DNA from 3 places in the Comamonas squillarum genome. Region 3 is predicted to be linked to each of the others. Evidence: predicted binding sites of a transcription regulator. Region 3 holds the regulator's gene; each other region holds the start of a gene.
What was found. The regulator sigma-54, encoded in region 3, starts transcription at its own class of promoters, with help from an activator protein. The targets are predictions, from matches to a motif close to TGGCANGNAANCTGCTTT.
Positions count from the first base shown of each region.

Region 1 (5,948 bases), 2.3 Mb from region 3:
CGTTGGTGCCGCTGGCCATGGAGCTGGCAGCACCCCCGCCCATGCCGATGCGCATGCCCGGGCCGCCCAGCTGGATCAGCAAGGTGCCAGCGGGGAAGAGGATCTTCTGGGTCTGCTCGGCATCGATCACGCCCAGGCCACCAGCAATCATGATGGGCTTGTGGTAGCCACGGGTGATGTCACCGACTTGCTGCTCGTACTCGCGGAAGTAGCCAGTCAGGTTGGGGCGACCGAATTCGTTGTTGAACGCGGCGCCGCCCAGCGGGCCTTCGATCATGATCTGCAGCGGGCTGGCGATGTGCTCGGGCTTGCCGACCTCGCTGCCCCAGAGCTTGGAGACGGTGAAACCAGTGAGGCCCGCCTTGGGCTTGGAGCCCCGGCCGGTCGCGCCTTCGTCACGGATCTCACCGCCCGCGCCGGTGGAGGCGCCGGGGAAAGGCGAGATGGCTGTGGGGTGGTTGTGGGTCTCGACCTTCATCAGCACATGGCTGGTGGCGCTGTGCTTTTGGTAACTGGGCACCGTCACGGCATCGGCCTGGGTGTTGAACGGCGCGACAAAACGCTCCACCTGGTGGCCTTCCATGATGGAGGCATTGTCCGAATAGGCGACGACGGTGTGCTGGGGCGATACCGCCTCGGTGTGGCGGATCATGCCAAACAGGCTCTTGTCCTGCGCCACGCCATCGATGGTGAACTTGGCGTTGAAGATCTTGTGGCGGCAGTGCTCGGAGTTCGCCTGGGCAAACATCATCAGCTCGACATCGCTGGGGTTGCGCGCCAGGCCCTTGAAGGCGTTTTCCAGGTACTCGATCTCGTCGTCGGCCAGCGCCAGGCCCCATTGCTTGTTAGCTTTTTCCAGCGCGCTGCGGCCGCCGCCCAGCACATCGACAAATTCCATCGGCTGGGCTTGCAGTGCGGAGAACAGCTGCTCGGCTTCGGCGCGGGTGGCGAAGACCGACTCGGTCATGCGGTCGTGCAGCAGCGCGGCGATCTGTGCGGTCTGCTCGGCGCTCAGCTCGGGCTTGCCGCCCAGCAGGCCGGCCTTGAGCTCGATCCGGTACTCGGTCAGGCGCTCGATGCGGAACAGTGCCAGGCCGCAGTTGCGGGCAATGTCGGTGGCCTTGGAAGCCCAGGGCGAGATGGTGCCCATGCGCGGGGTGACGATGAAGGCCAGGCCATCGCTGCCGCCTTCATAGGGGTCGCCATAGGTCAGCAGGGCCGCTACGCGCTCGGCCTGGGCACCCGCCAGGGGCTGCTCGGTGGCCACCAGATGCACAAAACGGGCAGCAATGCCCGTTATCTTTGGATGGATCGCCGTCAATGCGGTCTGCAGTTGTTGGGCGCGGAAGGAGCTGAGGGCGTTACCGCCTGGTAGCTGAGTCAGGTGCAGTGTCACGTGGCAGCCTATGTGGACTAGGAGGATGGGAAGAAAGCACGCATGCGCCTTGCCCACTGCTACGGGCGGACCGTGGCAGCACCATGACAAGGGCGGGATAACCCGGGATTCTACTGTGCCGCGCCAGGACACGTAGCCGCATGGACAACAGGCCAATGGCAGCAGTGGGATAATCGTGGGCTATGACGATCAAAATCAATACCGAAGACGATATTGCGCAGATGCGCATCGCAGGCCGCCTGGCCTCGGAGGTCTTGGACTACATCACCCCCCACATCCAACCGGGTATCACCACCAAGCAAATCGATCTGCTGTGCGCCGAGGCGATGGAAAAGCAAGGCACCAAATCGGCCTGCCTGGGCTACCAGCCGCCAGGCATGACGCCCTACCCGGCCTATGTCTGCACGTCGGTCAACCATGTGGTCTGCCACGGCATCCCCAATGACAAACCGCTCAAGAAGGGCGACATCGTCAATGTGGACGTGACCATCATCACGCCCGAAGGCTATTTTGGTGACAACAGCCGCATGTTCGTGATCGGCGAAGGCACGATTGCGGGCAAGCGCCTGTGCCAGCTGACCTTTGAAGCCATGTGGCATGGCATCGTGCAGGTCAAGAATGGCGCCCACCTGGGCGATATCGGCCATGCGATCCAGAAGTTTGCCGAAGGCCAGGGCCTGTCGGTCGTGCGCGAGTATTGCGGCCACGGCATCGGCAAGGTGTTCCACGACGAGCCCCAGGTGCTGCATTACGGCCGCCCGGGCACCGGCGTCGAGCTCAAGACCGGCATGATCTTCACGATCGAGCCCATGCTCAACCTGGGCAAGAAGGACATCAAGGACCTGGGCAATGACGGCTGGACCGTCATCACCAAGGACCACAGCCTCTCGGCCCAGTGGGAAGTCGAAGTGCTGGTGACCGACACCGGCTATGAAGTGCTGACCTGGTCGGAGGGCTCGCCCACGCCGCCCAGCTTTGTGACCAGCACCAAGTGCTGATCGGGCGCTGATACTGCACCGATAAATCGCTGCGCGCGTGCCGGGCCTGCCCGGCACCAGCCCACACCAAGGCGGCACTGCAACCAGCATGCCGCCTTCGTCATTTCTGGCAGTCCCGCCTCCGCCATGCCCCCATTTGGTGCGTAGTGGCATGAAATGTGCTTACTCGCTGCTGCTGTTGATTGCTATGGCACACTGCCAACGACAGCATAGTTAGGCACCATGAACGATCCTCGCATTCCGCAGCTGCGCGAGCAGTACCAGGCGCAACGCAGCGCCCTGTTTGATGACATCATGGCCGGGGGCAGCAGCACCCGGGGCATACAGACCCAGCTGCGCAAGCTCTCGCAGCTGGCCGATGGGCTGCTGCGCGACCTCTGGCACCTGGCCGGCCTGCCCGGCCGCCTGAACCTGGTGGGGGTGGGCGGCTTTGGCCGGGGCAAGCTGTTTCCCTATTCCGATATCGATGTGCTGCTGCTGCTGCCCGAAGGCACCGATCCGGAGCAGGACATTGAATTGCGCACCGCGATCGAGCAGTTCATCGGCTCGTGCTGGGACGCCGGGCTGGAAATTGGCTCGAGCGTGCGCACCATCAGCCAGTGCATCAGCGAAGCCCAGGCCGATGTGACGGTGCAGACGGCGCTGCTGGAGTCGCGCCGCATCATCGGCTCGCCCCGCCTCTACCACCTGTTCCAGGCGGCGCTGGCCCAGTCCATCAAGCCCGATGCCTTTGTCGTGGCCAAGGTGCTGGAGATGCAGCAGCGCCACAACAAGTACGAAAACACCGTCTATGCGCTCGAGCCCAATTGCAAGGAGTCGCCCGGCGGCCTGCGCGATCTGCAACTGATCCTGTGGCTGGGCCGTGCTACCGGTCTGGGCAGCCGCTGGAAGGAGCTGGCCGACAAGGGGCTGGCCACCGTCTACGAGGTGCGCAACCTGCAGCGCAACGAGGACCTGATCTGCCTCATCCGCGCGCGGCTGCACATTGTGGCCCGGCGCCGTGAGGACCGGCTGGTGTTCGACCTGCAAACGCCGGTGGCCGAGTCCTTTGGCTTCAAGACCATCACGCCAGCTGGCCAGCGCTTTCCCAAGCGCGCCAGCGAGGAGCTGATGAAGCGCTACTACTGGGCTGCCAAGGCGGTGGCCCAGCTCACGCAGATCCTGATGCTGAACATGGACGAGCGCCTGCACCCGGGCAACCACACCTTGCGCCGCATCGATGACGAGTTCTACGACAAGGCCGGCCTCATTGAGGTGGCCGACGACGAGGTCTACCAGCGCAACCCGCATGCGATCTTGCGCACCTTCTTGCTCTACGAGACCGAGCCGGGCTTGAAGGACCTGTCGGCCCGTACCTTCCGCGCGCTCTACCATGCGCGCCAGCTGATGGATGCCCAGTTCCGTCGTGACCCGGTCAACCGCGCCACCTTCATGCAGATTCTGCAGCAGCCCCATGGCATCACCCATGCGATGCGGCTGCTCAACCAGACCTCGGTGCTGGGCCGCTACCTCTGGCCGTTCCGCCGCATCGTGGGCCAGATGCAGCACGACCTGTTCCATGTCTACACGGTGGACCAGCACATCCTGATGGTGCTGCGCAATGTGCGGCGCTTTTTCATGGCCGAGCATGCGCATGAGTACCCGTTCTGCTCCCAGCTGGCCGCTGGCTGGGACAAGCCCTGGATTCTGTACCTGGCCGCCCTCTTCCACGACATCGGCAAGGGCCGGGGTGGCGACCATTCGGAGATCGGCGCGCTGGAAGTCAAGCGTTTTTGCCGCGACCACCAGATTGCCAAGGAAGACCGGCAGCTGGTCGAGTTTCTGGTGCGCGAGCACCTGACGATGAGCCAGGTCGCGCAAAAGCAGGATACGTCCGACCCCGAGGTGATCACCGCCTTTGCCCAGCGCATGGGCAATGAGCGCCGGCTCACCGCCCTCTACCTGCTCACCGTCGCCGATATCCGTGGCACCAGCCCCAAGGTCTGGAATGCCTGGAAAGGCAAGCTGCTCGAAGACCTGTACCGCTCGACGCTGCGCGTGCTGGGTGGGCGGGCGCCCGATGTGGCCGCTCAGGTGGAAATCCGCAAGCGCGAAGCGCTGGTGCTGCTGGCGCTGTCGGCACAGCCCCATGAATCACAAAAAGCGCTGTGGGATACGCTGGGCCTCGATTATTTTCTGCGCCACGAGGCCGCCGATATCGCCTGGCACACGCGCCACCTGTCACGCGCCGTGGGCAGCAAGGCCACCTTGGTGCGCGCGCGCCAGTCGCTGGCCGGCGAAGGCCTGCAGGTGATGGTGTATGCGCCCGACCAGCCCGATCTGTTTGCCCGCATCTGCAGCTATTTTGACCAGGCGGGCTTTTCGATTCTGGACGCGCGCGTGCACACCGCCCTTAACCGCTATGCGCTTGATACCTTCCAGGTGGTGGCGACCGATGCACCGCAAAGCTACCGCGAGCTGATCAACCTGGTCGAGAGCGAGCTCACCCGCGTGCTGGTGGCCGCCCAGCCGCTGCCCGAGCCCGCGCAGCGCCGCGTCTCGCGCCGGGTCAAGAGCTTTCCGGTGGCGCCGCGCGTGCTGCTGCGCCCCGATGACAAGGGTCAGCGCTGGCTGCTGTCCATCTCGGCGGCAGACCGCGCAGGCCTGCTCTACACCGTGGCACGCATCCTGGCCCGCCACCAGCTGAGTGTCGAGCTGGCCAAGATCAGCACCTTGGGCGAGCGCGTGGAAGACAGCTTTTTGCTGCAGGGCCCGGAGCTGCAGAACAATGTGAGCCAGATCGCGATCGAGACCGAGCTGCTCTGGGCACTGGCCGCGACGGGCAGCGGCGCGGCCGGTTGACCGTTAAGGCGAACCCGGCTCAGTCGTCCTCGGCCGCGCTGATGCCGGGAAACAAAATCTCGGTAAAACCGAACTGGCTGAAATCGCGCACCCGCATCGGGTAGAGCTTGCCCCAGAGGTGGTCGCATTCATGCTGCACCACGCGGGCATGGAAGCCTTCGGCCTCGCGGTCAATCGGGTCGCCATACTGGTCAAAGCCGGTGTAGCGGATCTTGCGCCAGCGCGGCACCATGCCGCGCAGCCCCGGCACCGACAGGCACCCCTCCCAGTCGTCTTCTTCCTCGTCCGACAAGGGCGTGATCACCGGGTTGATCAGCACCGTGGGCGGCACCAGCGGGCGGTCCGGGTAGCGCGGGTTGCGCTCGGGCGAGCCAAAGAACACCACCTGCAGATCCACCCCGATCTGCGGCGCAGCCAGGCCCGCGCCGTTGGCGTCGCGCATGGTGTCGAGCAGATCCTGCACGAGCTGGTGCAGCGCATCGGTGTCAAATTCGGTCACGGGCTGCGCGGTGCGCAGCAAACGGGCATCGCCCATTTTCAAGATTGGATAGATCGCCATGCCGGCATGGTAGCGCAGCGCGCAAGCCCGTCTGGCGCCTTTTGCCACCCAAAGCACCGGCGCAGCAGCGCAGCAAGATGCCCACCACCCTTGCCCAGCATCAAGACACTGTTATGCGGCGCGATGCACAATGCTGGACCATGAACGAGCCCGG
Region 1 is NZ_CP104377.1:187,839-193,786, reverse strand. It holds gene purL (phosphoribosylformylglycinamidine synthase) at 1-1,396, opposite strand, end outside; gene map (type I methionyl aminopeptidase) at 1,579-2,394, shown strand; gene N4T19_RS00890 ([protein-PII] uridylyltransferase) at 2,617-5,235, shown strand; gene def (peptide deformylase) at 5,255-5,794, opposite strand; gene N4T19_RS00880 (YbaN family protein) at 5,935-5,948, shown strand, end outside.
Region 1: a site for sigma-54 is predicted at 2,542-2,559, ahead of N4T19_RS00890 ([protein-PII] uridylyltransferase). Genes of this name have one in related genera too.

Region 2 (5,948 bases), 680 kb from region 3:
GGCACGGCGCCGCTGCTGATCTCCTTCCCCCATGTGGGCACCTATGTGCCGCCCGCGCTGGCCGAGCGCTTTACGCCCGAGGCGCGCGAGGTGCATGACACCGACTGGCACCTGCCGCTGCTCTACGCCTTTGCGCAGGAGATCGGGGCCTCGACCCTGGTGGCCACGCATTCGCGCCTGGTGGTGGACATGAACCGCCCCCCCGATGGCGCCAGCCTCTACCCCGGCCAGAGCGTGACGGGCCTGTGCCCGGTCGACACCTTTGCCGACACCCCCGTCTACCAAAGCGCCGCGCTGCAGCCCGATGACGCCGAGATTGCCCAGCGCCGCGACCAGGTCTGGAAGCCCTACCACGACCAGCTGGCCGCTGAGCTGGCCCGCATCAAGGCCCAGCATGGCGCAGCAGGCCTGTGGGATGCGCATTCGATCCAGTCGGTGCTACCGCGCTTTTTTGACGGCAAGCTGCCCGATCTGAACCTGGGCACCAACAAGGGCGCCAGCTGCGGCGAAGGCCTGGGCGAGGCGCTGCTGGCCGAGGCCCGCAAAGGTGAGGCTGACGGTTTTACCAGCGTGCTCAATGGCCGCTTCCAGGGCGGCTACATCACGCGCCACTATGGCCAGCCGGCGCTGAACGTGCATGCCATCCAGCTGGAGATGACGCAGAGCAGCTATATGCAGGAGCACATGCCCTTTGACTACCTGCCGGCCGTGGCCGCCAAGGTGCAGCCCCATGTGCGCCGCATGGTGGAGACCTTGCTGGCTTACGTGCAGCAATCGGCACGCTGATTCCGACGCCTCCGCAAACGGTATCCAGGGCTTGCACGGCAGGCCTGGGATGCCGTTTTTTGCTGTAGTGGCCCAGCAGGTTTTGCTGCTGGCGGGCCGCGCCTGTCAGGCAAACCGCCCGACAATAGCGGTCTATGACTACCTCTCGCACCGACAACGCGGCAGCCGCTCCTGCGGCGGCTTTCTGGACCGATCTTGAGCAAGCGCTGGGCCCCAACGGCTTTTCGCGCGGCGCGGGCGCCATCCCCGAGAAGTACTGGACCGACTGGAGCGGAACCCCGCCGGTGCCGCCGCGGGCGCTGCTGCGCCCGCGCAGCACCGAAGAGGTCAGCGCCTTGCTGCGCATCTGCCATGCCCACCGGGTGCCCGTGGTGCCCCAGGGCGGGCTGACCGGCCTGGCCGGCGCGGCCGTGCCAGTGGCCCAGGGCGTGGCGGTGGCTTTCGACCGCATGCAGCAGATCGAGGACGTGAATGCACGCACCGGCCTGATGACGGTGCAGGCCGGCGTCACCCTGCAGGCGGTGCAGGAAGCGGCCGTGGCGGCGGGCTGGGTGTTTGGCGTGGACCTGGGCGCGCGCGGCAGCTGCCAGATTGGCGGCAATGTCTCGACCAATGCGGGCGGCAATGGCGTGCTGCAAAACGGCATGATGCGCGAGCAGGTGCTGGGGCTGGAGGTGGTGCTGGCAGATGGCACGGTGCTGCCGATGCTGCGCCCCATGCTGAAGAACAACACCGGCTACGACCTCAAGCAGTTCTTTATCGGTGCCGAAGGCACCTTGGGCATCATCACCCGCGTGCTGCTGCGCCTGCGGCCCGCCCCCCAGGCCAAGGCCACCTGCATGGTGGCGCTGCCGGGCTTTGACGAGGCGCTGGCGGTGCTGGCGCGCATGCAGGCCCGTTTTGGCAACAGCGTGGCCGCGTTCGAGCTGATGTGGAGCGACTTTGTGCAGACCTCCATCCAGTGGCAAAAGCTGCAGCCGGCGTTTGCCCAGCAGCACCCGCTGCAGGCGCTGATCGATGTGGATGGCAAGGACGAGGCTGCGCTGCGCGCTGCGGTGGAAGAGGCCCTGGGCGAGGCCATGGAGGCCGGTGAGGTGGTGGATGCAGTGATTGCGCAGTCGAGCGAGCAGGCCAAAAGCCTGTGGAAGCTGCGCGAGGCACCGGCCGAGATGACCGCGCACATGCACCCGCCGGTGAACTTTGACGTCAGCCTGCCCCAGGTGGATATTGGCCACTTTGCTGCGGCCTGCCGCGCCGCCTTTGATGCGCGCTGGCCTGGTCACCACAGCCTGTTCTTTGGCCATGTGGGCGACGGCAACCTGCATGTCACGACCGACAGCAAAACCATTGGCGGTGAGGACGAGGCGCTGGAGGCCGTGCTGTACGGCCTGGTGCAGCAGTTCCAGGGCAGCGTATCGGCCGAGCATGGCATTGGCCTGCACAAGATGCCCTACCTGGGCTTTAGCCGCACGCCGCAGGAGCTGGCCGCCATGCGGGCGATCAAGCAGGCGCTCGATCCGCTGGGGCTGATGAACCCGGGCAAGGTGTTGGCTGCGGACTGAATTCCGTTGTAGTCCCCTCAGACAGAACCGGCGCCTGCAGCGATGCATGCGCCGGTTTTCCGTTGGTGGCTGCTCCAAGGCCCATGGCACCGATGTGGTGCGATCGGGCATAGGCCGGCGGCCTGGCCACCCCTGCGCATGCCCGCAGACCGCGTATCCAGGCGCTTTCCCGCTCCATGGCATAGAAACTGCTACCTTTTGAAACAAACCCGCAATGGATGACAACGTAAAAAGGGGATGGCATGCAAATGGTGCAGATGGCTGCGATTGACAAGGCCGATACGGCCTGGCTCTTGGTCTCTACGGTGCTGGTGTTGCTGATGACACTGCCGGGCATTGCGCTCTTCTATGCCGGGTTGGTGCGGCGCAAGAACGTGGTCAACACGGTGGTGGCCGTGTTTGCGGTGGCGGCGGTGGTGTCACTCACCTGGTTTGCGCTGGGCTACTCGCTGGCCTTCAGCAAGTCCACGGCCTGGCTGGGCGGGCTGGACCGGGCCTGGTTCTCATCGATGCGCCTGGATGCGGCAGCGGGCACCGTGTCGGTCAGCCACCTGGCGCCCCATCTGCCCGAGTCGCTCTATGCGCTGTTCCAGATGGCCTTTGCCGTCATCACCACCACCTTGATCATTGGCGCCGTGGTCGAGCGCATGCGCTTTTCGGCGCTGCTGCTGTTCTCGGCGCTGTGGAGCGTGCTGGTCTATGCGCCGGTCGCCCACTGGGTCTGGGAGAGCGATGGCTGGCTCAACAAGCTGGGCGCGCTGGACTTTGCCGGTGGCGCGGTGGTGCACGTCAATGCGGGCGTCTCGGCCCTCGTCTGCGCGGCCATGCTGGGCCGGCGCCAGGGCTATGGCCGCCAGGCCTTTGAGCCGCACAGCCTGGGCTGGACGGCGATGGGTGCCGCGCTGCTGCTGATTGGCTGGTTTGGCTTTAACGCGGGCTCTGCCCTGTCGGCCGATGGCCGTGCGGCGCTGGCGATGCTGGTGACCATGGTGGCCGCTGCTGCCGGCGCGCTGTCCTGGATGCTGGTCGAGTGGTGGGTGCGCGGCGCGCCCACCTTGCTGGGCGTGCTCTCGGGCCTGATTGGCGGTCTAGTGGCCATCACACCGGCGGCCGGTTTTGTACAGGTGGGCGGCGCAGTCGCCATCGGCCTGATGGCTGGCGTAGCCTGCTTTTGGGGCGCCACCTGGCTCAAGCGCCGCCTGGGTGTGGACGACTCGCTCGATGTGTTTGGCGTGCACGGCGTGGGCGGCATTGCCGGCTCGCTGCTCACCGCCTTGTTTGCCGACCGCGCCATTGCCGGCGTGGATGCCACGGTTCTCAACCAGCTGGTGGCCGTGGCGGCCGTGGCTATTTACAGCGCGGCGGGCACTGCCATTTTGCTGACCGTTATCCGCGTGGTTCTGCCTTTGCGGGTGACGGCGCAGCAGGAGATCGATGGGCTGGATATCAGCCTGCACCAGGAAAGCCAAAACTAGCGTGATAGGCCCGGCGCCACCGGGTGCCGCCGGGCCACCAGGCAGCAGCGCTCTGTGCCTGCCGCCTGCCCCTCAGGTTCTGCCATGGAGGAGCTTGTATGAACGACAGTGAACGCCTGGCCATCGCCGCGCATTTGCATGTGGCGCTGCGCCGCAAGACGGGCCGGGTGACCGATACCGAGTGGATGGCCAGCGATACCGCCTACGGCCAGGCGATGGCGCGCTTTGCGCTGAGCCATGCGCTGGCCAACCAGGATGCGGAGCTGGAGCGCCTGGCGCAGCGCTTTGCGGCCAGCCTGCCGGGCGCACCCGCCCCAGCGGCGCCGGCCCCTGCCAGCGATCCGGCTGCACCGCAGGGGCTGGTGGCCTCGGCCAAGCGCTATGTAGGCGGCTTGCGTTGAACGGATAGCGACAGGGAGGGAAGGGGAAGCCTGGGAACAGAAATAGGTGGAAATGGAGCAAATGATCCATTAATCTATTGAAAAATTACAAATGATCCTTATACTGTGCGTATCGCTGCCGGCGCAGGGCTGGTGACGCATTGTGAAGGAGTGCTCGCATGAGCCATGTCATCCATCGTTCTCTGGCCCAGGTTCCTCTTGTTGCGGTCGGCGGCAAAGGCGTGGAATTGTTTGACCAGGCCGGTAAGGCCTACCTGGATGCCAGTGGCGGGGCAGCCGTGTCGTGCCTGGGCCATGCCCACCCGGATGTGCTGGCAGCGATGCACCGCCAGCTCGACCAGCTGGCCTATGCCCACACCAGCTTTTTCACCACCGAGGTGCAAGAGGCGCTGGCCGACCACCTGGTCGCGCATGCGCCCGGGGGCATGACCGATGTCTACTTTGTCTCCGGCGGCTCCGAGGCGGTCGAGGCCGCGCTGAAAATGGCGCGCCAGTATTTTGTCGAGATCGGCCAGCCCGAGCGCACGCACTTTGTCGCGCGCCGCCAAAGCTACCACGGCAACACCTTGGGTGCCTTGGCCGTGGGCGGCAATGAATGGCGCCGCAAGCAGTTTGCCCCCATCCTGATGGACGTGGGGCGCGTGGCCCCCGCCTATGAATACCGCGACCGCCTGGACGGCGAGAGCCAGCCCGCCTATGTGGCGCGTTTGCTGGCCGAGATCGATGCCAAGTTCCAAGAGCTGGGCCCGGACAAGGTGATCGCCTTTGTCGCCGAGCCCGTGGTGGGTGCGACCCTGGGCGCGGTGGCCGCCCCTGCCGGCTACTGGCAAGGCCTGCGCGCGCTGTGCGACCGCTATGGCATCTTGCTGATTGCCGACGAGGTGATGTGCGGCATGGGCCGCACCGGCAGCTTGCATGCGGTCGAGCAAGAGGGCATCAGCCCCGATCTGATGACCATTGCCAAAGGCCTGGGCGGCGGCTACCAGCCGATTGGCGCGGTGCTGGCCCAGCGCAAGATTGTGGAGGCGATGCGGCGCGGCAGTGGCCTGTTCCAGCATGGCCACACCTATATCGGCCATGCGATGGCGGCGGCCGCTGCGCTGGCGGTGCAGCAGGTGATACAGCGCGACCAGTTGCTGCCCCAGGTGCTGGCACGCGGCGCCTATCTGCAAAAGCAGCTGCATGCGCGTTTTGACGAGCACCCGCATGTCGGTGATATCCGGGGCCGGGGCCTGTTCTGGGGCGTGGAGCTGGTGCAGGACCGCAGCAGCAAGGCGACGTTTGACCCGGCGTTCAAGCTGCATGCCAAGGTCAAGGCGCAGGCGATGGAGCAGGGCTTGCTGTGCTACCCGATGGGTGGCACGATCGATGGCCTGCATGGCGACCATGTGCTGCTGGCGCCGCCCTTTATCAGCGGCGAGGCCGAGCTGGACCAGGTGGTCGAGCGCCTGGGCGATGCCATCGACAAAGTGCTGGCTCAGCAACCGGTAGCCGCCTGAACACGCCCCCGAAACGATCTGAAAGAACCTGCCCGATGACGCCCTTCCAGGACCGCATGCCGCCCTTGCCCCCCGAGACCTGGAGCGAAGAGCAGCGCCGCTATGCCCAGCCCATCATCGATGGCCCGCGCGGCGCGCTGATATCGCCCTTTGTGCCCTTGCTGCGCAGCCCCGAGCTGATGGACCACACCCAGCGCCTGGGCGAGTACCTGCGCTACCGCAGCG
Region 2 is NZ_CP104377.1:3,657,361-3,663,308, forward strand. It holds gene hutG (N-formylglutamate deformylase) at 1-786, shown strand, start outside; gene N4T19_RS16915 (FAD-binding oxidoreductase) at 921-2,348, shown strand; gene N4T19_RS16920 (ammonium transporter) at 2,591-3,823, shown strand; gene N4T19_RS16925 (hypothetical protein) at 3,922-4,224, shown strand; gene N4T19_RS16930 (aspartate aminotransferase family protein) at 4,383-5,723, shown strand; gene N4T19_RS16935 (carboxymuconolactone decarboxylase family protein) at 5,759-5,948, shown strand, end outside.
Region 2: a site for sigma-54 is predicted at 2,526-2,543, ahead of N4T19_RS16920 (ammonium transporter). Genes of this name have one in related genera too.

Region 3 (5,948 bases):
CGACCAGGCGATGGCGCGCAAGAGCTTTGATTTTGCGCGCCAGCACTCGGGCAGCTTCGATGTGATGGCCGAGTACGCGATCTGGGCTGCGGGCCAGGGTGACTGGCAGACGGCCAATGGCCTGCAGGCCGAGCTGAACAAGGCGATGACGCACTGGAGCGGCCAGCAGCGCCAGCTCAACCGCGAGATGCTGCAGCGCCTGAAAACCGCCTTCGCCGCCCAGCCCAGGTAAGCCCACCTGGCTTGCCATTGACCAAACCGCAATAGGCCTGCTGCCAGCAGGCCATCCCACCGCCCCGCAGCCCTTGCCGCGCGCCAGTTTGCGGTTGCGCAGACAGCCGCCACAGCACAGTCGCTAAAATCGCTGTCTATGGCAAAAATCATCGTTCTGGCCCTGGTGCTGCTTTTCTTTGGCTGCGGCCTCTACATGCACCTGCGTGGCAAGGTGCGGCACAAGCTGCTGCGCCAGCTGTTTGACCACTCCACGTTCACGGCGCCATTCAATGTTTTCATGCTGATGTTCAGCAAGGTACCGCGCACGCCCTACCTGCCCACCAGCACCTTCCCCGACCTGGCCCCCCTGCAGGCCCACTGGCGCGAGATCCGCGAAGAGGCCATCGGTCTGCACCAGGCCATGCAGATCAAGGCCGCGGCCAACAACGACGACGCGGGCTTCAACTCCTTCTTCAAGACCGGCTGGAAGCGCTTCTACCTGAAGTGGTACGGCCAGGCCCACCCGTCTGCGATGGAGCTGTGCCCCAAGACCACGGCGCTGGTGCAGTCCATCCCCGGCATCAAGGCGGCCATGTTTGCCGAGCTGCCGCCCGGCGCCAAGCTCAACCTGCACCGCGACCCCTATGCCGGCTCGCTGCGCTACCACCTCGCTGTGCTGGCGCCCAATGATGACCGCTGCATGATCGAGGTCGATGGCACGCCCTACAGCTGGCGCGAGGGCGAAGGCGTGATCTTTGACGAGACCTTTATGCACTGGGCCGAGAACCGGTCCGAAGGCAACCGCATCGTGCTGTTCTGCGATGTCGAGCGCCCGATGACCAATGGCTTTGCGCAGTGGCTCAACCGCTGGCTGGGCACGCATGTGGTCGCTGCCGCCAGCTCGCCCAACAACGAAGGCGATCCGCGCGGCTTCATCAGCCGCATCTTCAAGATCTCGTTCTACATGGGCCAGTACCGCCGCCGCTTCAAGGCCTGGAACAAGACGGCCTACAAGCTCACCAAGTTTGGCCTGATGCTGGCCGTGCTGGCCTTGTTCATCTGGTGGCTGTGGCCAAAGTAAAGCGGCTCCGTCTCAAAGCAAAACCGCAGTGCCTAACGCAACTGCGGTTTTTTTATGGGCCCTGGCTGCTTGCGCTTACAGCGCCTTGCGCAGGCTGGCCGGCGGGATGCGCATGGCCTCGCGGTACTTGGCCACCGTGCGGCGCGCGCATTCAATGCCCTGGGCCTGCAGCAGATCGGCGATTTTTGCATCCGACAGCGGCTTTTTCGCGCTTTCCTCGTCCAGCAGCTGCTTGATCAGCGCCTTGACCGCCGTGCTCGACGCACTGCCGCCGGTCTCGGTGCCCAGGCCCGAGCCAAAGAAGTACTTGAGCTCGAACGTGCCCTGCGGCGTGGCCATGTACTTGGCCGTGGTCACGCGGCTGATGGTGGACTCGTGCAGGCCCAGCTCATCGGCAATCTCGCGCAGCACCATGGGGCGCATCGCCAGCTCGCCATGGACAAAGAAATTGCGCTGGCGCTCGACGATGGCCTGCGAGACGCGCAAGATGGTGTCAAAGCGCTGCTGGATGTTCTTGATGAACCAGCGCGCCTCCTGCAGCCGCTGCTGCAGCGCGCCATGGCCCTCGCTGCCCTTGTGGCTGCGCAAGGCATTGGCGTAGACATCCTGCACGCGCAGGCGCGGCATCACCTCGGCATTGAGCTGCACGCTGAAACCGGGCACCGGCAGGCCGCGCTCATTGCTGGGTCGCACGAGGACATCGGGGATGATGGTGTTGCGGTCCACATCGGCATAGGGCCGGCCGGGGCGGGGCTCGAGCTTGGCGATCAGCGCCAGCGCGCTGCGCACCGCGGCATCACTGCATCCGGTCAGTTGCACCAGCTTGCGCACATCACGGCGCGCCAGCAGCTCCAGCGATTCCTGGCAGACCAGCAAAGCGGTCTCCAGCGCCAGCGCATCGGCCTCGGGCGTGTCCGAGCCCTCTTCATCCAACAGCCGCTGCTGGGCCTTGATCTGCAGCTGCATGCATTCGGACAGGTTGCGCGCGCCCACGCCAATCGGCTCCAGACTTTGCAGCAAGCGCAGCGCCACGGTCAGGTGGTGCAGCAGGGCTTCGTAGCGTTCGGGATCCGAGGCATCGCCAAAGCTTTGCGCCAGCTCGGCCAGCGTTTCTTCGAGGTAGCCGTCGTCGTTCAGTGATTCAATCAGAAAGTAGAGCGCGGCCCGGTCTTCCTGGCACAGGCGCAGCGACAAGGCCTGGCGGTGCAGCACATCCTGCAGGCTCAGGTGCTCGCTGCGCCGGTCGGACATCGGCGTCTCGTCGTCGTCATCGCTGGCGCTGGAGCGGGCGGGCAGATCGCCGCCCCACTCTTCCCAGTCCGATGCCGAATCGCCGGCAGCGGCCTCGGCATCGACGCCGGTTTCCTTGCCCGCAGCAAAATCCAGCGGCTGGTCGGAGGTTCCGGGCTCGAAATCGCTACTGTTGTTGGTGTCGGTGCTGGCAGCAGTATCGGCACCCTTGTCGGCTGCGTCTGCAGCGTCTGCAGCTTCGGCAGATTCAGCGGCTTCTTTACGGGCTTCAGCCTCGGGGGCCTCATCGCCCTCGCGCTCCAGAAACGGGTTTTCGTCGAGCATCTGCTCGACTTCCTGTGTCAGCTCCTGCGTGGACAGCTGCAGCAGGCGAATCGACTGCTGCAGCTGGGGGGTCAGGGTCAGGTTCTGCGATACGCGCAGCGACAGCGACGGCATCATGGCTGCGCCTCCACACGGGCTGGGGCAGCTGGCAACGGATCAGCCCTGCCGGCCCCGCAGCGCGGGACGGCATCTTGGCTGGCACGCCCGCCAAGGCGTGCGGTGTCACATACGGAAATGTTCACCCAGATACACCCTCCGGACCTCTGCGTTCTCCACAATCTCTTGCGGCGTCCCGGCGGCCAGCACCTTGCCATCGCTGATGATGCAGGCATGGTCACAGATACCCAGGGTTTCGCGCACATTGTGGTCGGTGATCAGCACGCCAATGCCGCGCTCCTTGAGAAAGGCGACAATGCGCTGGATCTCGATCACGGCGATGGGGTCGATGCCGGCGAAAGGCTCGTCGAGCAGGATGAAACGGGGCTGGGTGGCCAGCGCACGGGCGATCTCGACCCGGCGGCGCTCGCCGCCGGACAGCGCGACTGACGGTGATTCGCGCAGGTGCTCGACCCGCAGCTCCTGCAGCAGCGCGGTGAGCTGGCGCTCGACCTCGGCGCGCGAGAGCGGCTTGCCATGCTCATCTTTTTGCAGCTCCAGCACGGCGCGCACATTGTCCTGCACGCTGAGCTTGCGAAAGATCGAGGCCTCCTGCGGCAGGTAGGACAGGCCCAGCTGCGAGCGCTGGTGGATCGGCATATTGGCCACCGACTGCCCATCGATGCGGATATCCCCGCCATCGCTGCGTACCAGGCCCACGATCATGTAGAACGAGGTGGTCTTGCCCGCGCCATTGGGGCCTAGCAAACCCACCACTTCGCCCTTGCGCACCGACAGCGACACGTCCTTGACCACCTTGCGGCTGCCATAGGATTTCTCCAGGTGCAAGACCTCCAGCTGGCTGCGGTGGTCGCTGTTGGCGACCCGGGCGTTGACGGAAATGGTCGACGAGTTTTCTGCCACGGTCACTTGGCTCCGTCGTTCAGTTGGGTGCTGGGGCGCAATGGCGTCTTGTCATCGGCAGCGGGCTTGGCTGGGGCGCTGGCCTTGTCGTCCGCCTTGCCATCGGCCTTGGGCGTCAGGATCACACGGACGCGGTCCTTCTTGGGCGCACCGGGCTTGGGTTCGGCCGCCGCCTGGGCGCCCTTTTGGCCGGAGACCGTGAAGGTATCGCTCAGATTGTTGTAGACGATCAGCGGGCCACTGACCTGGTCGGTCAACGTGGTCTCGCGGTAACGGCGCAACTCGCCGCGGCGCTCAAAGTGCACGGTGTCATCGCGGCCGTTATAGGTGATGACCTCGCCTTCGCCTTCGACGAACTCGTCAGGCGCGCCTGGGGCCGAGTCACGCTTTTGGCGGAAGAATGCGAGCTTGCCCGGCGCAGCAGTCACCACGCCGTGCTGGAAGCCGTCGCGGTCCTGGCTCACGGTCAGCTGCGCGCCACGGATGATGATGGTGCCCTTGGTCACCACCACATTGCCCGTGAAGACACTGGTCTGCTTGAGTTCATCGTGGCGGCCATCGTCCGCCTCGATGTTCATGGGCTTGGTGCGGTCTGCACGCTCGGCGTGCGACAGCAGCGGCACGGCCAGGGCCACTGCCACCAACAAAGAGTTAAAAATACGGTGTCTCATAAGGCATGAATCTTGCTCTGCCCCATTGTAGCCATGCTGGAGCGTTAGGCCGTTTCTGGCACAAAAAAGCCCGCGTGTGAACTGCACCCCAAAAGTTGGACATCCATCCAACCTTTGGGGTGTTTTTCATGGCGAAGTACGACGAGAGTTACAAGCTGGAAGTTGTCCAGGGCTACGTGCAGGGGCAGCATGGGTTCAGAGCACTGGCCCATGCTCACGGTCTCGACCAAGCGACAGTGCGACGTTGGGTAAAGAGCTACCAGCAGCATGGCCTATCAGGGTTGCGCAAGAAGTTCAGTCGCTACAGCGCTGACTTCAAACTGGCAGTGTTGCAGCGGATGTGGCGAGATGATCTGTCTGCACGAGAGACGATTACCTTGTTTGATATCCGGGGTGGCACGGGTGTCATCAGCGCCTGGGAGCTGCAATATCATGACGGTGGGCCGCAAGCACTTGCACCCCGGCCAAGAGGACGCTCCAAGAAGATGCCAAACCCACCCACAGCCAAGCCCGCACAGGCACAAGCAGTTATGTCTGCGGACGACACGCGTTCGCACGCAGATTTGCTCAAAGAGGTGAAGTACCTGCGCGCGGAGGTGGCGTACCTAAAAAAATTGGAGGCCTTGGTTCAGGCGAAAAAACAAGCTGCGCAGAAAAAGCGCGGATAGTGCTTGAGCTAAGGCCAGATCACGACCTCAAGGACTTGCTGCGGGCAGGTAAGCTGGCGCGCAGCACCTTCTATTACCAGGCTCAAGTGCACAGGAGAGGCGACAAATACGCTGAGCTCAAGGCTCAGATCCGATCTGTCTACGAGCTTCACAAAGGACGCTATGGCTATCGGCGCATTGCGCTTGAACTCAAGCGCAATGGCTGTCATGTGAACCACAAGAGCGTGCAGCGCCTGATGCAGGTAATGGGGATGAAGTCCCTGGTTCGGCCCAAGAAATATCGCTCCTATCGCGCCGGGCAGCACGCGGGCGTGGCCAATGTGTTGCAGCGCCAGTTCATGGCCGAGCAGCCTAACCAGAAATGGGTGACGGACGTGACAGAGTTCAACGTCTTGGGTAAAAAGCTATACCTGTCGCCTGTCATGGATCTATTCAACGGCGAGGTGGTGAGCTATCAGATGAATACGCAACCGCGCTTGAAGATGGTGGGTGACATGTTGCGCAAGGCGCTAGGCAAGCTGGGCAGGGAGGAAAAACCATTGCTGCATTCCGACCAGGGCTGGCAGTACCAAAGTCGTGCCTATCGCCGCTTGCTGGCCGATCATGGCCTGGTGCAAAGCATGTCACGTCGGGGCAATTGCTTGGATAACGCAGCGATGGAGAGCTTCTTCGGAACCTTGAAGTCCGAGTTCTTCCACCTCAACAAGTTCAGCAGTGTGG
Region 3 is NZ_CP104377.1:2,981,732-2,987,679, forward strand. It holds gene N4T19_RS13800 (hypothetical protein) at 1-232, shown strand, start outside; gene N4T19_RS13805 (aspartyl/asparaginyl beta-hydroxylase domain-containing protein) at 380-1,294, shown strand; gene rpoN (RNA polymerase factor sigma-54) at 1,370-2,986, opposite strand; gene lptB (LPS export ABC transporter ATP-binding protein) at 3,092-3,868, opposite strand; gene lptA (lipopolysaccharide transport periplasmic protein LptA) at 3,892-4,560, opposite strand; one part of gene N4T19_RS13825 (IS3 family transposase) at 4,689-5,178, shown strand; one part of gene N4T19_RS13825 (IS3 family transposase) at 5,178-5,948, shown strand, end outside.